DNA from 3 places in the Bradyrhizobium sp. UFLA05-112 genome. Region 2 is predicted to be linked to each of the others. Evidence: predicted binding sites of a transcription regulator. Region 2 holds the regulator's gene; each other region holds the start of a gene.

Evidence for each region. Region 2 encodes PhoB, which activates phosphate uptake and scavenging genes when phosphate is short. Its sites were predicted from a motif close to TGTCATNNANCTGTCAT; they were not measured.
Region 1: the regulator PhoB is predicted to act here: its motif matches at 1,477-1,493, upstream of SO180_RS19095 (CehA/McbA family metallohydrolase).
Region 3: the regulator PhoB is predicted to act here: its motif matches at 1,691-1,707, upstream of SO180_RS09815 (DUF47 domain-containing protein).

Annotation. Positions count from the first base shown of each region.
Region 1 covers NZ_JBANBK010000030.1:42,743-47,746, reverse strand. The annotation lists gene SO180_RS19105 (hypothetical protein) at 337-585, shown strand; gene SO180_RS19100 (transposase) at 861-989, opposite strand; gene SO180_RS19095 (CehA/McbA family metallohydrolase) at 1,586-4,216, shown strand; partial or broken gene SO180_RS19090 (Mu transposase domain-containing protein) at 4,449-5,004, shown strand, end outside.
Region 2 covers NZ_JBANBK010000006.1:12,341-17,344, reverse strand. The annotation lists gene pstA (phosphate ABC transporter permease PstA) at 1-290, shown strand, start outside; gene pstB (phosphate ABC transporter ATP-binding protein PstB) at 287-1,105, shown strand; gene phoU (phosphate signaling complex protein PhoU) at 1,117-1,833, shown strand; gene phoB (phosphate regulon transcriptional regulator PhoB) at 1,848-2,555, shown strand; gene SO180_RS05060 (GcrA family cell cycle regulator) at 2,781-3,293, opposite strand; gene SO180_RS05055 (aspartate aminotransferase family protein) at 3,749-4,957, shown strand; gene argF (ornithine carbamoyltransferase) at 4,957-5,004, shown strand, end outside.
Region 3 covers NZ_JBANBK010000012.1:110,174-115,177, reverse strand. The annotation lists gene SO180_RS09825 (branched-chain amino acid ABC transporter permease) at 1-623, shown strand, start outside; gene SO180_RS09820 (branched-chain amino acid ABC transporter permease) at 625-1,593, shown strand; gene SO180_RS09815 (DUF47 domain-containing protein) at 1,749-2,393, shown strand; gene SO180_RS09810 (inorganic phosphate transporter) at 2,493-3,497, shown strand; gene sugE (quaternary ammonium compound efflux SMR transporter SugE) at 3,490-3,804, opposite strand; gene SO180_RS09800 (peptide chain release factor 3) at 3,961-5,004, shown strand, end outside.

The DNA of each region.
Region 1 (5,004 bases), on a different contig from region 2:
CGCTCGTTATGGTCCGCATGTTGGCGGGGCCGGTCCGCTCACGCCACTCGCGGACAACTTTACGTATGAGGGTTGCGTCATAGTCGTGGGTCGCCGTGCCAGTGCTGGCAGCAACCGATGCAAATCGCGCCGATGGCGGGTAATGGTCCGCTCCGACAGTCCCCGGTGAATACGCAGCCAGCTCTGATAGTCGTCCACCAGGGGATATGGTGACGCGACCTTCGAGGGTGCTCGTGCGACTCCGATCCGTTGGAGGAAAACAACGAACCGCCTTGCGCGCCGCCAATAGCGGGGCGAAATACGCTGCCATTGCCGGCTGCAGGGACAGTGACACCGATGTTCGGCAAAGCGACGAACGACGTCGTCATCAATGGCATCGATTGGGATAGCCTCAGCACCGAGCCAAGCCGCGAAATGACGCGCCCAAGCCGTATAACCGCCAATGGTCAGCGGTGTGTATCTCTGAGCGGCAAGGTCGGCCGCAAACTGATCAATCCACAACGACACCGGTCCCGGATCGAGGAACCAGTGATTACGATTATTGGTATCCATCTTCGCTCTCCTCACGATGCTGAATCATCGTGAGGAGCATAGTTATGTGGAGCGAATGCGTGCCCGCTTCTTAATTAACTACCTGTGGATGCGTCATAATCCACGTGTTGCCAAAGCCAACTCCGCATAATCATGTCCGCCGCATAGTTGCGGAAATCGACTGGATGGCTGGCGAGGAACACCAGAGAATCATGCCAAACGAACCGCTCGGATCACCCGCTAGAAGTGTACCTGGTCGACATCCATGCCGGCGCGCACGATGTCCTCGCCAATGGCAATCTCGATCACTGCGGCTGCCACAGACGTCGCTACACCCTCCCAACTCGAGTGCCGCTCGGCCCGAGCTCGCGGTGCCAGGCGAACAGCTGTGACGGGTGAATGCCGATCCGGTGGGCAATCGCCGATACGCTCGCGCCAGGCTCCAGCGCTTCCGTCACAACTTGCGCTTTGAACTCGGCCGACCAGCGTCGGCGAAGCTACCGCGGCGCTCTCTCAAGACGGTCGGCGATCGCTTCAATCATGTGGAAAGTTCTAGTGCCAAAATTAGTTGCATTCCAAAATTAGTTGCATTCATAGAAGCCTCATATCGGCTTACAAACTCAGCAGCCGTAGCCCATCGTTCACCCACTCCGCTCAGCTCCAACGTAGTACTCGCACTGAATGGCTAGGCCTTTCTCGCCTGCATCGGGGCCTTGATGATTCCGGTCCCGGGGTTGGTGTCGCACTCGAGACGACTGTCGGTGTTGAGCTTTATGAGCCAACTGGTATCGCGGTGGGCTCATCTCAGCTAACGAGTGCCACGGGTATGCGCTCCTCACAGAGGACTATCGCACTCCGACGCCTTCGCGGTGGATCCCCCGGGTCTGTCTCCAGAAGCGAGTTCAGCCGGGAGCACAGTGTTTCCCATATTGCGGCAGCACGACCTGTCACACAGCTGTCATGCTTCATGATTTTAATGTGCTAGAAGTCTAGAACGAATGGGGTGACTCAGCTTGATTGCTAGTACTCGACCTGCCGGACTGGAGCCGGCAGAATGAAAACGCCACCGTCGCCGCACTTCATTGCTGTAGACCTAAAGCGCTATTTCAACACTCGACGCCGGCAGCTGGACGCGAGGCTCGGTCAGAAAGCTGGCGACAGCAATTGGAGCGCCAAGCTCCAAGGGCCCCAGACGCTTCGAGGCATGCCGTTTATTTTCGGCGACGAAGGTGGGGCAGATGTGCTAGCTCTGCGGCCTGCAGAGGCTCCTGTCAGCATTGTTCTCTCGCCGACGGTCGCCACCTACGTGATCTTTGTTCAGGCAGTCACCGATTGTCCACCTAAGACGCCCCACGGCTTCGGGCGTATCGGGCCGACACGCCCTAACGACGGCAGTGACCTTGGTGAATTGGTGTCGACCTACTCGCTCCAATATGCCGATGGCAGCGAGGTCGAGGTGCCCGTGTTGCGGCGCTTCGGAATTCAACAGAGGCATATCTCTTGGGGCGCTAGTCCTTTCGAAGCAGTACCGGCGCGGGAACCGAGCGTACATGCGACCCATGGTGAAGATGTCGCGCTCGGACGAGCGTCAGGCCTGAGTTTCGGGTATGCCGAAATGCGAGCGAATTCGGGGCGCCGTCTTAATGGCGAGAACCTGTGGCTTTATGCGCTGCCAAATTCGCAACCGCATAAGGAGATCACGGCCATTCGAGTGCGAGCGGAAAATGAGGTCTCGCTCATCTATGCGGTGAGTACCACCGAGCTAACCGAGCATCCCCTGCGCCTTCAAGGTCGCCGCAAGCTGAGAATGCGCCTGCCCCCTGGAGTGAATCTCAACACTCTAGGAGAAATCGATACTGACGATCGCGGCAATCAAATTGGTATCGACCTCGGAACCGTCATCTCTGCTCGCGCCGTACTAGAGTACTCGTGCTCAGACTGGCTGAGCGATCTGCATGACGTCCAGCCGGTGCGGTCTGGTCAAGAGGTTATCGTCGAATACTCCGCTCACCCTGATGCGAGACTTTACCTACGGTCTGACGACGGCAGTTTGCTCGTGCACGAGCTGCGTTCGTTGGAAGCTGCTCACTCGCCCACCGCCTCCCCACTGAAAGCCGTGGCCGTCGAGCCGGCCGCGAGGCCCGTGAAGTTTCGGATAATTGACAAAGACACAGGCTTGTGCATTGCCGCACGCCTACATGTGCATGGCCCACATGGTGAATATCTTCCGCCGAAGGGTTACCATCGGAAGGTGAATACCGGATTTTTCGAGGACTTCTTCGCCGAGTTCGCAAATGGCCTGAATCAGTATGCCTATGTGGATGGGAATTGCGTTGTCGACGTTCCGGTCGGTCCCATTTTCGTTGAAATAACAAGAGGCTTCGAGATGCGCCCGCTCCGGCGCATAGTCAACATTGGTGAGAGCACCGAGACCCTAACTTTCCAGTTAGAAAAAGTACTCCGCTGGCGCGAGCAGGGTTGGGTTAGTTCCGACACTCATGTTCATTTTCTTAGTCCGCAGACCGCTCTTCTCGAGGGGCGGGCGGAAGGGGTCAACGTCGTCAACCTGCTCGCGTCCCAGTGGGGCGAAATGTTCAGCAATGTTGGCGATTTCGACGGTCGAACGACGCTGGGAGCGAAAGAGTTGGGTGGCGATGGCGAGTTCTTGGTTCGCGTCGGCACCGAGAACCGCATGGAGGTGCTCGGGCACATCTCTCTTCTTGGATACGAGGGCGAGATCATTAATCCGTTGTGCGTCGCCGGTCCAAGCGAATCAGCGATCGGTGATCCTCTAGAAACCACCACGGCGAGCTGGGCGGAACGTTGCCATCGGCAAGGAGGACTCGTCGTATTGCCGCACGCTCCCGACCGGAAGGCGGGGCATGCGGCAAACATCGTTCTCGGATTGATCGATGCGGTCGAAATGATGACCGTCAATCCGCGAAACGCCCAAATCTGCGCTTTCGGACTGGCCGATTGGTATAGGTATCTCAACATTGGCTATCGTTTGCCGTTGGTCGCGGGTTCCGACAAGATGAGTGCTGCCTCGCTCCTTGGCGGTATTCGGACATATGCGCAGCTGGGAGACCGCGACTTCACCTATCGCAACTGGATGGACGCCGTACGGTACGGCGACACGTTCGTTACAGTCGGCCCGCTCGTCAGTATGACTGTAGAAGGGAGGCGCCCTGGAAGTACGATCCAGCTGCCTCCTGGGGGCGGTATGATTACGGTCGACTGGAGAATTGAGTCGGTCAGCGTCCCATCGAACCGCATCGAAGTCGTTCGTAACGGCGCGGTTGTCGATGAAACGCGCTGCGACGGGTTGTCGTGCCAAGGGCACCGTTTACTGCAGGTCGCAGAATCCTGTTGGCTGGCAATCCGGGTGAGAGGCAGTGTTGCTGGGCGTGATGCCGACATAGCCGCACATACCAGCGCTGTGTATGTCGACGTCGGAAATAGCCCTCTCTTCGCAACGACTGACGCAGTGGCAGTCCTTGCGCAGATCGAGGGGTCAATAGCCTACCTGGACACGGTGGCGCCGAGAACAGATGAAGCGCGGCACGCGCGCTTAAGGGCCACTCTGCAGCTTGCTCATCATCGTCTCCGCGAGCGGATTCACCATCTCGGCACAAGGCACGAGCACACACGCGTTCACTTTGCTCATATAAAACGTGAGCATTGATGGCAAACGAATCTGATTGCTCTGATTTACAGTGCGATGCATCTGTGCCTCTGGTCGCAATGTTGAGTCTCCGCATTCGCCGGCGCATTCTCGTCCGTTAGATTTCCCAAAGTTGTTTGCAATAAAACGCTTGAGCCGTACTGCGGTAGGCACTTTTTGTCGCTACGGTCCCGGCTAGCGATGGACCCTTTCACGAGCACAATCGATGTCATGCTTCCGACGAAGACTGAACAAGCGTGAGGTCCAGGCCATGTTCCAGGAGGAGAAGCCGCAGGATCTGCGGCCATTACTCGAGACCGGCTTCCGTCACTTCTCCGAGCTCGTGCGCACTGTCTACGACGACACCACCGTGCGCGTGGATCACAGCGACTATGCCGCGCGCCCTGCGCCGATCGGCAGCCAGGTCCTGGTACGCAGTTACGACACCACGATCGAGATCTGCGACCGCAGCACTCAAGCGATGCTGCGCGTTCATGCCCGCGCCGCACGGCCCGGTTCGCTCGCACTGCCGGACAACGAGCGCCCGTTCAATCCATCCCGTCAGACCGCCCTTCCTGCTGGCAAGCGCCCGCGACATCGACTGCAAGCGAAGGCGCTCTGTCAGCACCTGTTCGACACCGAAGGCCGCGTCGGACAACGCGCGATGTGGGGCATTGTCGGACTTGCGAAGAAGTATCCGGCCCGGCTTGTCGAGCAGGCCTGCGATCACGCGGTGTGTCATCACATCCATCGCTACAAACAGGTGCGCGCCATCGTCGAGCGATTGTGCGAGCAGGCGCTCGATCGTC
Region 2 (5,004 bases):
TCGCCTACCGCGCGGCGCGCTCCGGTCTCATCACCGGCGTGCTGCTCGCCACCGCACGCGTCGCCGGCGAGACCGCGCCGCTGCTGTTCACCGCCTTGTCGAACCAGTTCTTCAGCCTCAGCCTGAACAAGACGATGGCGAACCTGCCGGTCACCATCAACAATTTCGTGCAGAGCCCCTATGCCTACTGGAAGCAGTTGGCCTGGAGCGGGGCGCTGCTGATCACCCTGACCGTGCTTGCCCTGAACATTGGCGCGCGCATTCTTGGCGCCGAGAGGACTGCAAAATGAGCGATCTGTCCGTTTCCGTAAGTTCCACCGGGCGTCAGGCGTCTCCGACGCTGCCCGAGGCTCCGGCCAAGGTGACGGTGCGCAATCTCAACTTCTATTATGGCGAGCACCACGCGCTGAAGAACATCAACCTGACGCTCGGCACCAATCGCGTCACGGCGTTCATCGGCCCATCCGGCTGCGGCAAGTCGACCCTGCTGCGCATCTTCAACCGGATGTACGATCTCTATCCGGGACAGCGCGCCACCGGTCAGCTCATGCTGGACCAGACCAACATCCTCGACTCCAAGCTCGACCTCAACCTGCTGCGCGCCCGGGTCGGCATGGTGTTCCAGAAGCCGACGCCGTTCCCGATGACGATCTACGAGAACATCGCCTTCGGCATCCGCCTCTATGAGAAGATCTCCAAATCGGAGATGGACGTCCGCGTCGAGAAGGCGCTGCGCGGCGGCGCGCTGTGGAACGAGGTCAAGGACAAGCTCAACGCCTCCGGCCTGTCGCTCTCCGGCGGCCAGCAGCAGCGTCTCTGCATCGCCCGCACCGTGGCGGTGCGTCCCGAGGTGATCCTGTTCGACGAGCCCTGCTCGGCGCTCGATCCGATCTCGACCGCTAAGGTCGAGGAGCTTATCCAGGAGCTCGCCGAGAACTACACGATCGCGATCGTCACCCACAACATGCAGCAGGCGGCGCGCGTCTCGGACAAGACCGCCTTCATGTATCTCGGCGAGCTGATCGAGTTCGACGAGACCAGCAAGATCTTCACGTCGCCCAGCGACCGGCGTACCCAAGACTACATCACCGGCCGCTTCGGCTGAGGAGACAGGAAATGGCTTCTGAACATACCGCAAAGGCCTTCGACACCGACCTGCAAGAGCTCACGCGGCTCGTTGCGGAGATGGGCGGCCTTGCCGAGCGCATGATCGTCGATTCCGTCGATGCGCTGATCCGCCGTGACGTCGCGCTCGGCCAGCGCGTGGTGGCAACCGACGCCGAGATCGACGCGCTCCAGAAGAAGATCGAGGAGCGCGCCGTGCTCACGATCGCGCGCCGCCAGCCGATGGCGGTCGACTTGCGCGAGATCGTTGGCGCCATGCGCGTCGCGACCGATCTGGAGCGGATCGGCGACCTTGCCAAGAACATGGGCAAGCGCGTCGCCGCGCTCGAGACCGATTTCCATCCGCTAAAGCTGTTCCGCGGCCTGGAACACATGACCGACCTCGTGCAGCAGCAGGTGAAGTCGGTGCTGGACGCCTATGCCGCGCATGACCTGCCGGCGGCGATGGTGGTGTGGAAAGGCGACGAGGAGGTCGACGCGATCTGCACCTCGCTGTTCCGCGAGCTCCTCACCTACATGATGGAGGATCCGCGCAACATCTCGTTCTGCATCCATTTGATGTTCTGCGCCAAGAACATCGAGCGGATCGGCGACCATGCGACCAACATCGCCGAGACCGTTTTTTACATGATCGAAGGTCAGGCCATCGCCGACAAGCGCCCGAAGGGCGACATGACGACCTTCGCCACGACCGTGCCGAACACTTAAGGAGCGACGACGCCATGGGCGCACGCATTCTGGTTGTTGAGGACGAGGAAGCGCTGACCGAGCTATTGCGCTACAACCTCGAAGGCGACGGCTACGATGTCGAGACGGTGATGCGCGGCGATGACGCCGACACCCGCCTCAAGGAGCATATCCCCGACCTGATCGTGCTCGACTGGATGCTGCCGGGCCTGTCCGGCATTGAGCTGTGCCGCAGGCTTCGCGCCAGGCCCGAGACCAAGCAGCTGCCGATCATCATGCTCACGGCACGCGGCGAGGAGAGCGAGCGGGTGCGGGGGCTTGCGACCGGCGCCGACGACTACATCGTCAAGCCGTTCTCGGTACCTGAGTTGCTCGCGCGCGTGAAAGGCCTGCTCCGGCGTGCAAGCCCCGAGCGGCTTGCGACCATACTCGCCTACGGCGACATCGAGCTCGACCGCGAGAAGCGTCGCGTCGCGCGCTCCGGACGGCCGATCGACCTCGGCCCGACCGAATATCGCCTCTTGGAGTTCTTCCTGGAGCATCCCGGCCGGGTGTTCTCGCGTGAACAGCTGCTCGACAGCGTCTGGGGCCGTGACATCTATATCGACGAGCGCACCGTCGACGTCCACATCGGCCGTCTGCGCAAGCTGCTCAATCTCGGCCGCGAGCAGGACCCGATCCGCACCGTCCGTGGCGCCGGCTACGCGCTGGACGATCGTTTCGCGAAGGCGGAGCAGACTTAAGGTTTGCAGGTGGCAGCGGTGATCCAGCGGGCTGCCGCCACATTCTCCGATGTCGTCCCTGCGAAAGCAGGGACCCATAACCACGGGGAGTGGTTTGGCGAAGACTCGGAGTGATCTTCCCGCGCAATAACTGCGCCCTGGATTATGGGTCCCTGCTTTCGCAGGGACGACATCCAATTTGTTGAACCATCGTTGCGCGTCGGCCAGCCCCGCGCGCTGATGACCTCAGCGCGTGCCGGGCTTGGCCGGTGCGCGTCGGCGGTCCGCCGCCGGCTGGTAGGCGACGCGCGAATGCTGCGCGCAGTAGGGCAGGCCCGAGAGCGACTTGCCGCCACAGAAGAAGAAATCCGGGCTCGAGGGATCGCCGACAGGCCAGTGGCAGGTCGCCTCGTTGAGCTCGAGCAGCGACAGGCGCTGGCTCATCGGAACGACGTTGTCGTAGGTGATCGGATCGGGCTCGACCTCGACCTCGAAGGCCTGGGCGAGGGCGGTGTTGCCGCGCGAGATCGGGCGGCTCACCCGCATCATGTGCTGTGCGGGGCGCGCCTTGCGGGGCCGGGGAGCCGCCGAGGACGGGCTCTTGGCGCGACCGGACAGGCCCAGCCGGTGCACCTTGCCGATTACGGCGTTGCGCGTCACATTCCCGAGCTCGGCAGCGATCTGGCTGGCCGAAAGCCCGGCTTCCCAGAGCTTTTTCAATTGCTCGACGCGATCGTCGGACCAGGTCAAAACCGTCATTGCACCCTTCCCTTCGCCGCGCGCCTGCCAATCCTTGGGGCCGCGTGGCGATGTCTAAGCCTCGAAAAACCCGTGCCCCCAGAATCCCTTAAGGCTCGCCGGGCGCGAAAAACGCACCTGAACGTTACGCCGGTACATGAGGACTAAGAGGATCAGAACTGCTGCACGAGATGTCGTATCTGACACGGTAAACGCTACAATATGGCGTGACTCCCGCGCAAGAGTCTGCGGCTCCGCGTCCACATGTTCCGTCGCTAAAAGAACTCAAAATCGCCACCGCAAGACTACGGGTCAGGCGCCTTGCAGGGCCTTCTGGCGGCATTGACAGCGGTTTTTCCAAGCATAAAATGGTGACACGTGCCGCCCTTAAAAGGCGGCACGTTTCGTTTTCCGGGCAGGTCAATGATGCGCTGCGCAAGGCAGCCTCAGCCGGCCCCAACATCCAAGTGACCGCCATGACCAAGAGCGCCGCGACGCATCTGCTTCCCGTTTTCGCCAGGGCCGAGCTCGGCTTCGAGCGCGGCGAAGGCTGCTGGCTGGTCGCAACCAATGGAGAGCGCTATCTCGATTTCACGTCGGGCGTCGCCGTGAATGCGCTCGGTCACGCGCATCCGCATCTGGTCGGGGCTCTGCAGGAGCAGGCGACAAAGCTCTGGCACATGTCGAACCTGTTCCAGAGCCCGGACGGTGAGAAGCTCGCGGTCAGGCTCTGCAACGAGAGCTTTGCGGACTTCGTGTTCTTCTGCAATTCCGGCGCCGAGGCGATGGAATGCGTGATCAAGGTGGTGCGCCGCTATCATGCCACCAAGGGCCATCCCGAGCGCTACCGCATGATCACTTTCGAGGGCGCTTTCCATGGCCGCACGCTGGCAACGCTCGCCGCTACGGGGTCTGCAAAATATCTCGAAGGCTTCGGTCCGCCGATGGACGGCTTCGACCAAGTGCCGCATGATGACCTGGAAGCCGTCAAGAAGGCGATCGGCCCACAGACCGCAGGCATCCTGATCGAGCCGATCCAGGGCGAGGGCGGCGTGCGCTCGGCGTCTCCCGCCTTCTATCGCGCGCTGCGCCAGCTCTGCGACGAGCATGGCCTGCTGCTCGCCTTCGACGAGGTGCAGACCGGCATGGGCCGCACCGGCGAACTCTTTGCACATCGCCGCCTCGGCGTGACCCCTGACGTGATGTCGCTGGCGAAAGCGCTTGGCGGCGGCTTTCCGATCGGCGCGTGCCTTGCGACCGCCGAGGCGGCCTCCGGCATGACGCCCGGCTCGCACGGCTCGACCTTCGGAGGCAATCCGCTCGCCGTGTCCGCGGCGAACGCCGTGCTCGACGTGATGCTCAAGCCCGGCTTCTTCGATCACGTGCAGAAGATGTCGCTGCTGCTCAAGCAGAAGCTCGCCTCCGTGATCGACCGCCATCCTGATGTCGTCAGCGAGGTGCGCGGCGAGGGGCTGTTGATTGGCGTCAAGGCCGTGGTGCCCTCGGGCGATCTCGTCACGGCGCTGCGCAACGAAAAGCTGCTCACCGTCGGCGCGGGCGACAATGTGGTGCGCTTCCTGCCGCCCTTGATCGTCACCGAGGCGGAGATCGAGGAGGGCGTCGCGCGGCTCGAGCGTGCCTGCACCGCGATCGAATCCACTCTCAAGACGCCGGCGGCAAGCTGATGAGCAAGACGCCCAAGCACTTCCTGGACATCAACGAGCTGCCGCTG
Region 3 (5,004 bases), on a different contig from region 2:
GGACCATGCTGCAATGGCTGACCGGGCTCGATCATCTCTATGGCCTGCTGTTGACGTTCGGTCTGGCTCTCATCATCCAGGGCGTGTTCCAGAACTACTTCGGCTCGTCCGGTCTGCCTTATGCCATTCCCGACCAGCTCAAGGGCGGCATGAATCTCGGCTTCATGTTCCTGCCCATCTACCGCGGCTGGGTGGTCGTCTTCTCGCTGGTGGTGTGCCTTGCGACCTGGTTCCTGATCGAGAAGACCCAGCTCGGCGCCTATTTGCGCGCCGCGACCGAAAACCCGACGCTGGTGCGCGCCTTCGGCATCAACGTGCCGCGCATGATCACGCTGACTTACGGGCTCGGCGTCGGCCTTGCCGCGCTCGCCGGCGTGCTCTCCGCGCCGATCAACCAGGTGCGGCCTCTAATGGGTGCCGACCTCATCATCGTGGTGTTCGCGGTGGTGGTGATCGGCGGCATGGGATCGATCATGGGCTCGATCATCACCGGCTTCGCGCTCGGGGTGATCGAAGGCCTGACCAAGTATTTTTACCCTGAGGCCTCCAACACCGTCGTGTTCGTGCTGATGGTGCTGGTGCTGCTTGTGAAGCCAACGGGACTGACGGGAAGGGCGGCCTGATATGACAGCCTTGACTGACGACACCTTGCCAGTGACGGCGCGCGCGATGCGCGACGAAATGATCGTCTTCGTATTCATGGCGCTGGCCCTGGCTGCCGTGCCGTTCACCAGCATCTATCCGTTCTTCGTGATGCAGGCGCTGTGCTTCGCGCTACTCGCCTGCGCCTTCAACCTGCTGATCGGCTATGGCGGCCTCTTGTCGTTCGGCCACGCGATGTTCCTCGGCACTGCCGGCTATTGCAGCGCGCATGCGCTGAAGGTGTGGGCGCTGCCGCCGGAGCTCGGTATTCTCGCTGGCGTTGCCGCAGCCTTCGTGCTCTCGATCGTGACCGGCTACATCTCGATCCGCCGCCAGGGCATCTACTTCTCGATGATCACGCTGGCGCTGTCGCAGCTCCTCTATTTCATTTACTTGCAGGCGCCGTTCACGCATGGCGAAGACGGCATTCAGGGCATTCCGCAGGGCCATCTGTTCGGGATCTTCGATCTCTCCAAGGCGACGATGCTTTATTACGTCGTGCTGGTCGGCTTCCTCGCCGGCTTCCTGCTGATCTACCGCATCATCAACTCGCCCTTCGGCGAGGTCCTGAAATCGATCCGCGAGAACGAGCAGCGCGCGATCTCGCTGGGCTACCGCACCGATCAGTACAAGCTGCTGGCCTTCATCCTTTCAGGCACGCTGGCGGGCTTTGCGGGCTCACTGAAGGTGTTCGTGGCGCAGAACGCCTCGCTCACGGACGTGCACTGGTCGATGTCCGGTGAGGTGGTGCTGATGACGCTGGTCGGCGGTCTCGGCACCATTTTCGGGCCCGTGGTGGGCGCCTTCGTGATCATCGCCATGCAGCAGTACCTGGCGAGCTACGGCCAGTGGGTGACGGTGATTCAGGGCGCGATCTTCGTGATCTGCGTGCTCACCTTCCGCCGCGGCGTCGTCGGCGAAATCGCGCATTACTTCCGGAGATCTCTGTAAGCATTTGATCAAAAGCCTGTTTTCGCGGTTCTTGAAAGTGGTGGATGAAGTGCTTCGGGCGACGTGACGTGGCACGCGCGCGGCCTGAAAATGGTCTATGACAATTTGGTGACAGTCCTCCCGGACCGGCCAATCTCAACCCGGCAATTATCCCCATGATGCGTTGGTTTCGCGCCTTCCTTCCCAAGGAGGAACGGTTCTTCGATCTGTTCGACCGCCACGCCCAGACCGTGATCCACGGCTCCATCGCGCTCCAGGGCATGCTGAACGGCGGCGAGGAGACGCCGGTCTATTGCCAGCGCGTCAACCAGTTCGAGAATGATGCCGACAACATCACGCGCGAAGTGCTGACCGCGGTGCGCCGCACCTTCATCACCCCGTTCGACCGCGGCGACATCAAGAACCTGATCACCTCGATGGACGACGCCATCGACCAGATGCAGCAGACCGCCAAGGCTGTGATGCTGTTCGAGGTCCGCGCCTTCGAGCCGCCGATGCGTGAGATCGGCGGGCTTTTGATCGAGTGCGCCAACCTGGTGGGCCGCGCGCTGCCGCTGCTTCAGGAGATCGGCAAGAACGTCGCCATGCTGACCGCCATTACGGAGGAACTGACCAAGCTGGAGGGGCGGGTCGACGATCTCCATGACATCGGGCTGAAGGAGCTGTTCTTGAAGCACCGCGACGGCAACGCGATGGATTTCATCGTGGGTGTCGAGATCTACGATCACCTCGAGAAAGTCGCGGACCGCTTCGACGACGTCGCGAACGAGATCAACAGCATCGTCATCGAACAGGTCTAGCGCATGATCCGGAAAAGTGTGCAGCGGTTTTCCCTCGCGACAAACGCGGAGCGCGTTTGCGCCGAGATCATGCGCAAATCTTAAAACAGGAACCGCGCCGTGGATGCCGTGTTGGGTCTTCCCATCCTGGTCGGACTGATCGCAGTCGCGCTGCTGTTCGATTTCCTGAACGGCCTGCACGACGCCGCCAATTCGATAGCCACCATCGTCTCGACCCGCGTGTTGCGGCCGCAATTCGCGGTGTTCTGGGCTGCGTTCTTCAATTTCGTCGCTTTCATGGTGTTCGGCCTGCACGTCGCCCAGACCATCGGCACGGGGATCATCGATCCCTCGATCGTCGACGCCCAGGTGATCTTTGCGGCTCTTGTCGGCGCTATCATCTGGAACATCGTCACGTGGGCGCTCGGCATTCCGTCGTCGTCGTCACATGCGTTGATCGGCGGCCTCGTCGGCGGCGGCATGGCCAAGGCCGGGATTTCGGCCGCGGTCTGGAGCGGGCTGACGAAGACCGTGCTGGCGATCGTGCTCTCGCCGCTGGTCGGCTTCCTTCTGGCGATGATGCTGGTTGCGATCGTCTCCTGGGCCTCGGTGCGCTCGACGCCGTTCGCCGTCGACCGCGCCTTCCGCATCCTGCAATTCGCCTCCGCCTCGCTCTATTCGCTCGGGCATGGCGGCAATGACGCCCAGAAGACCATGGGCATCATCGCCGTGCTGCTCTTCTCGCAGGGCCAACTGAGCGGTGAGTTTTACGTGCCGTTCTGGGTGGTGCTGTCGTGCCAGGCGGCGATGGCGATGGGCACCCTGATGGGCGGCTGGCGGATCGTGCGCACGATGGGCCTGCGCATCACCAAGCTCACGCCGATGCAGGGTTTTTGCGCCGAGACCGGCGGTGCGGCAACCCTGTTCATGGCGACCTTTCTCGGCGTGCCCGTGTCGACCACCCACACCATCACCGGCGCGATCGTCGGTGTCGGTGCCGCCCGCCGTGTCTCGGCGGTGCGCTGGAACGTGGCAAGCTCGATCGTCTATGCCTGGGTGATCACGATACCGGCGTCCGCGATCGTCGCGGGACTCTCCTGGTGGGCGGTGCAGTTTTTCAGGTAACGAGCTTCAACCCGACGATGCCGCCCACGATCAGCCCAATGCTGGCGAGGCGCAGCGCCGTGGCCGGCTCGCCGAACAGGATGATCCCCAGGGCTGCGGTGCCGACCGCGCCGATCCCGGTCCAGACCGCGTAAGCGGTTCCAATCGGCAGCCACTTCAGCGCCAATCCGAGCAGGATGACGCTGCCGGCCATGGCGGCGAGCGTGAGCACGGATGGAACGAGCCGCGAGAAACCATCTGTGTATTTGAGGCCGATCGCCCAGCCGACCTCCAAAAGACCGGCGACGAACAGGATAGTCCAGGCCATGACGCCCCTTCGTTCAAGGCAGGGTCGTCCCCGCGACTAATGTGCCGATTAAAGGAAGGTCGTCCTTCCCGGGGTGGATATGGGACTGGCCGAGGCGCCCCGCAATCACCAGATGACCCTTGATTAGGCCCGTTTTCCCTGCCAAACGCTCCCGCCATGTCCGACATCGCCATCACAGCCGAATCGCCGGCCCGTTCCCCGCTTGCTACCGAAGTGGCGCGGCGGCGGACCTTTGCGATCATCTCTCACCCGGACGCCGGCAAGACCACGCTGACGGAAAAGTTGCTGCTGTTCGGCGGCGCCATCAACCTTGCAGGCCAGGTCAAGGCCAAGGGCGAGCGGCGCAACACGCGCTCGGACTGGATGAAGATCGAGCGCGAGCGCGGCATCTCCGTCGTCACCTCGGTCATGACCTTCGAGTTCGAGGGCCTGGTGTTCAACCTCCTGGACACGCCCGGCCACGAGGACTTCTCGGAAGACACCTATCGCACGCTGACAGCCGTCGACTCCGCCGTCATGGTGATCGACGCTGCCAAGGGCATCGAGGCGCGAACCCGAAAGCTGTTCGAGGTGTGTCGTCTTCGAGATATCCCGATCATCACCTTCATCAACAAGATGGACCGCGAGAGCCGCGACGTTTTCGAGCTGCTCGACGAGATCGAGAAGACGCTGGCACTCGACACCACGCCGATGACCTGGCCGGTCGGCCGGGGCCGCGACTTCCTCGGCACCTATGACGTCGTCAATGGCGGCGTACGCCTGCTCGAGGGCGGCGGCGCCAAGACGGGTGCTGCGCAGCAGACCGAGATCGAGGAACTGACCAAGCTCAACGCCAATCTCGATGTTGCCGCCGTCAAGGACGAGCTCGAGCTCGTCACCGCGGCCTCCAAGCCATTCGATCTGGGGGCGTTTCGCGAAGGCCATCTGACGCCCGTTTACTTCGGCAGCGCGCTGCGCAATTTCGGCGTCGGCGACCTTCTGGAAGGCCTTGGCAAGTTCGCACCCGAGCCGCGCGCGCAGGAAAGCGACCAGCGCAAGGTCGAAGCAACCGACCCACGCATGAGCGCCTTCGTGTTCAAGATCCAGGCGAACATGGATCCGAACCATCGCGACCGCATCGCCTTCGCGCGGCTGTGCTCGGGCAAGCTCAGCCGCGGCATGAAGGCCAAGCTGGTTCGCACCGGCAAGAGCATGCCGCTG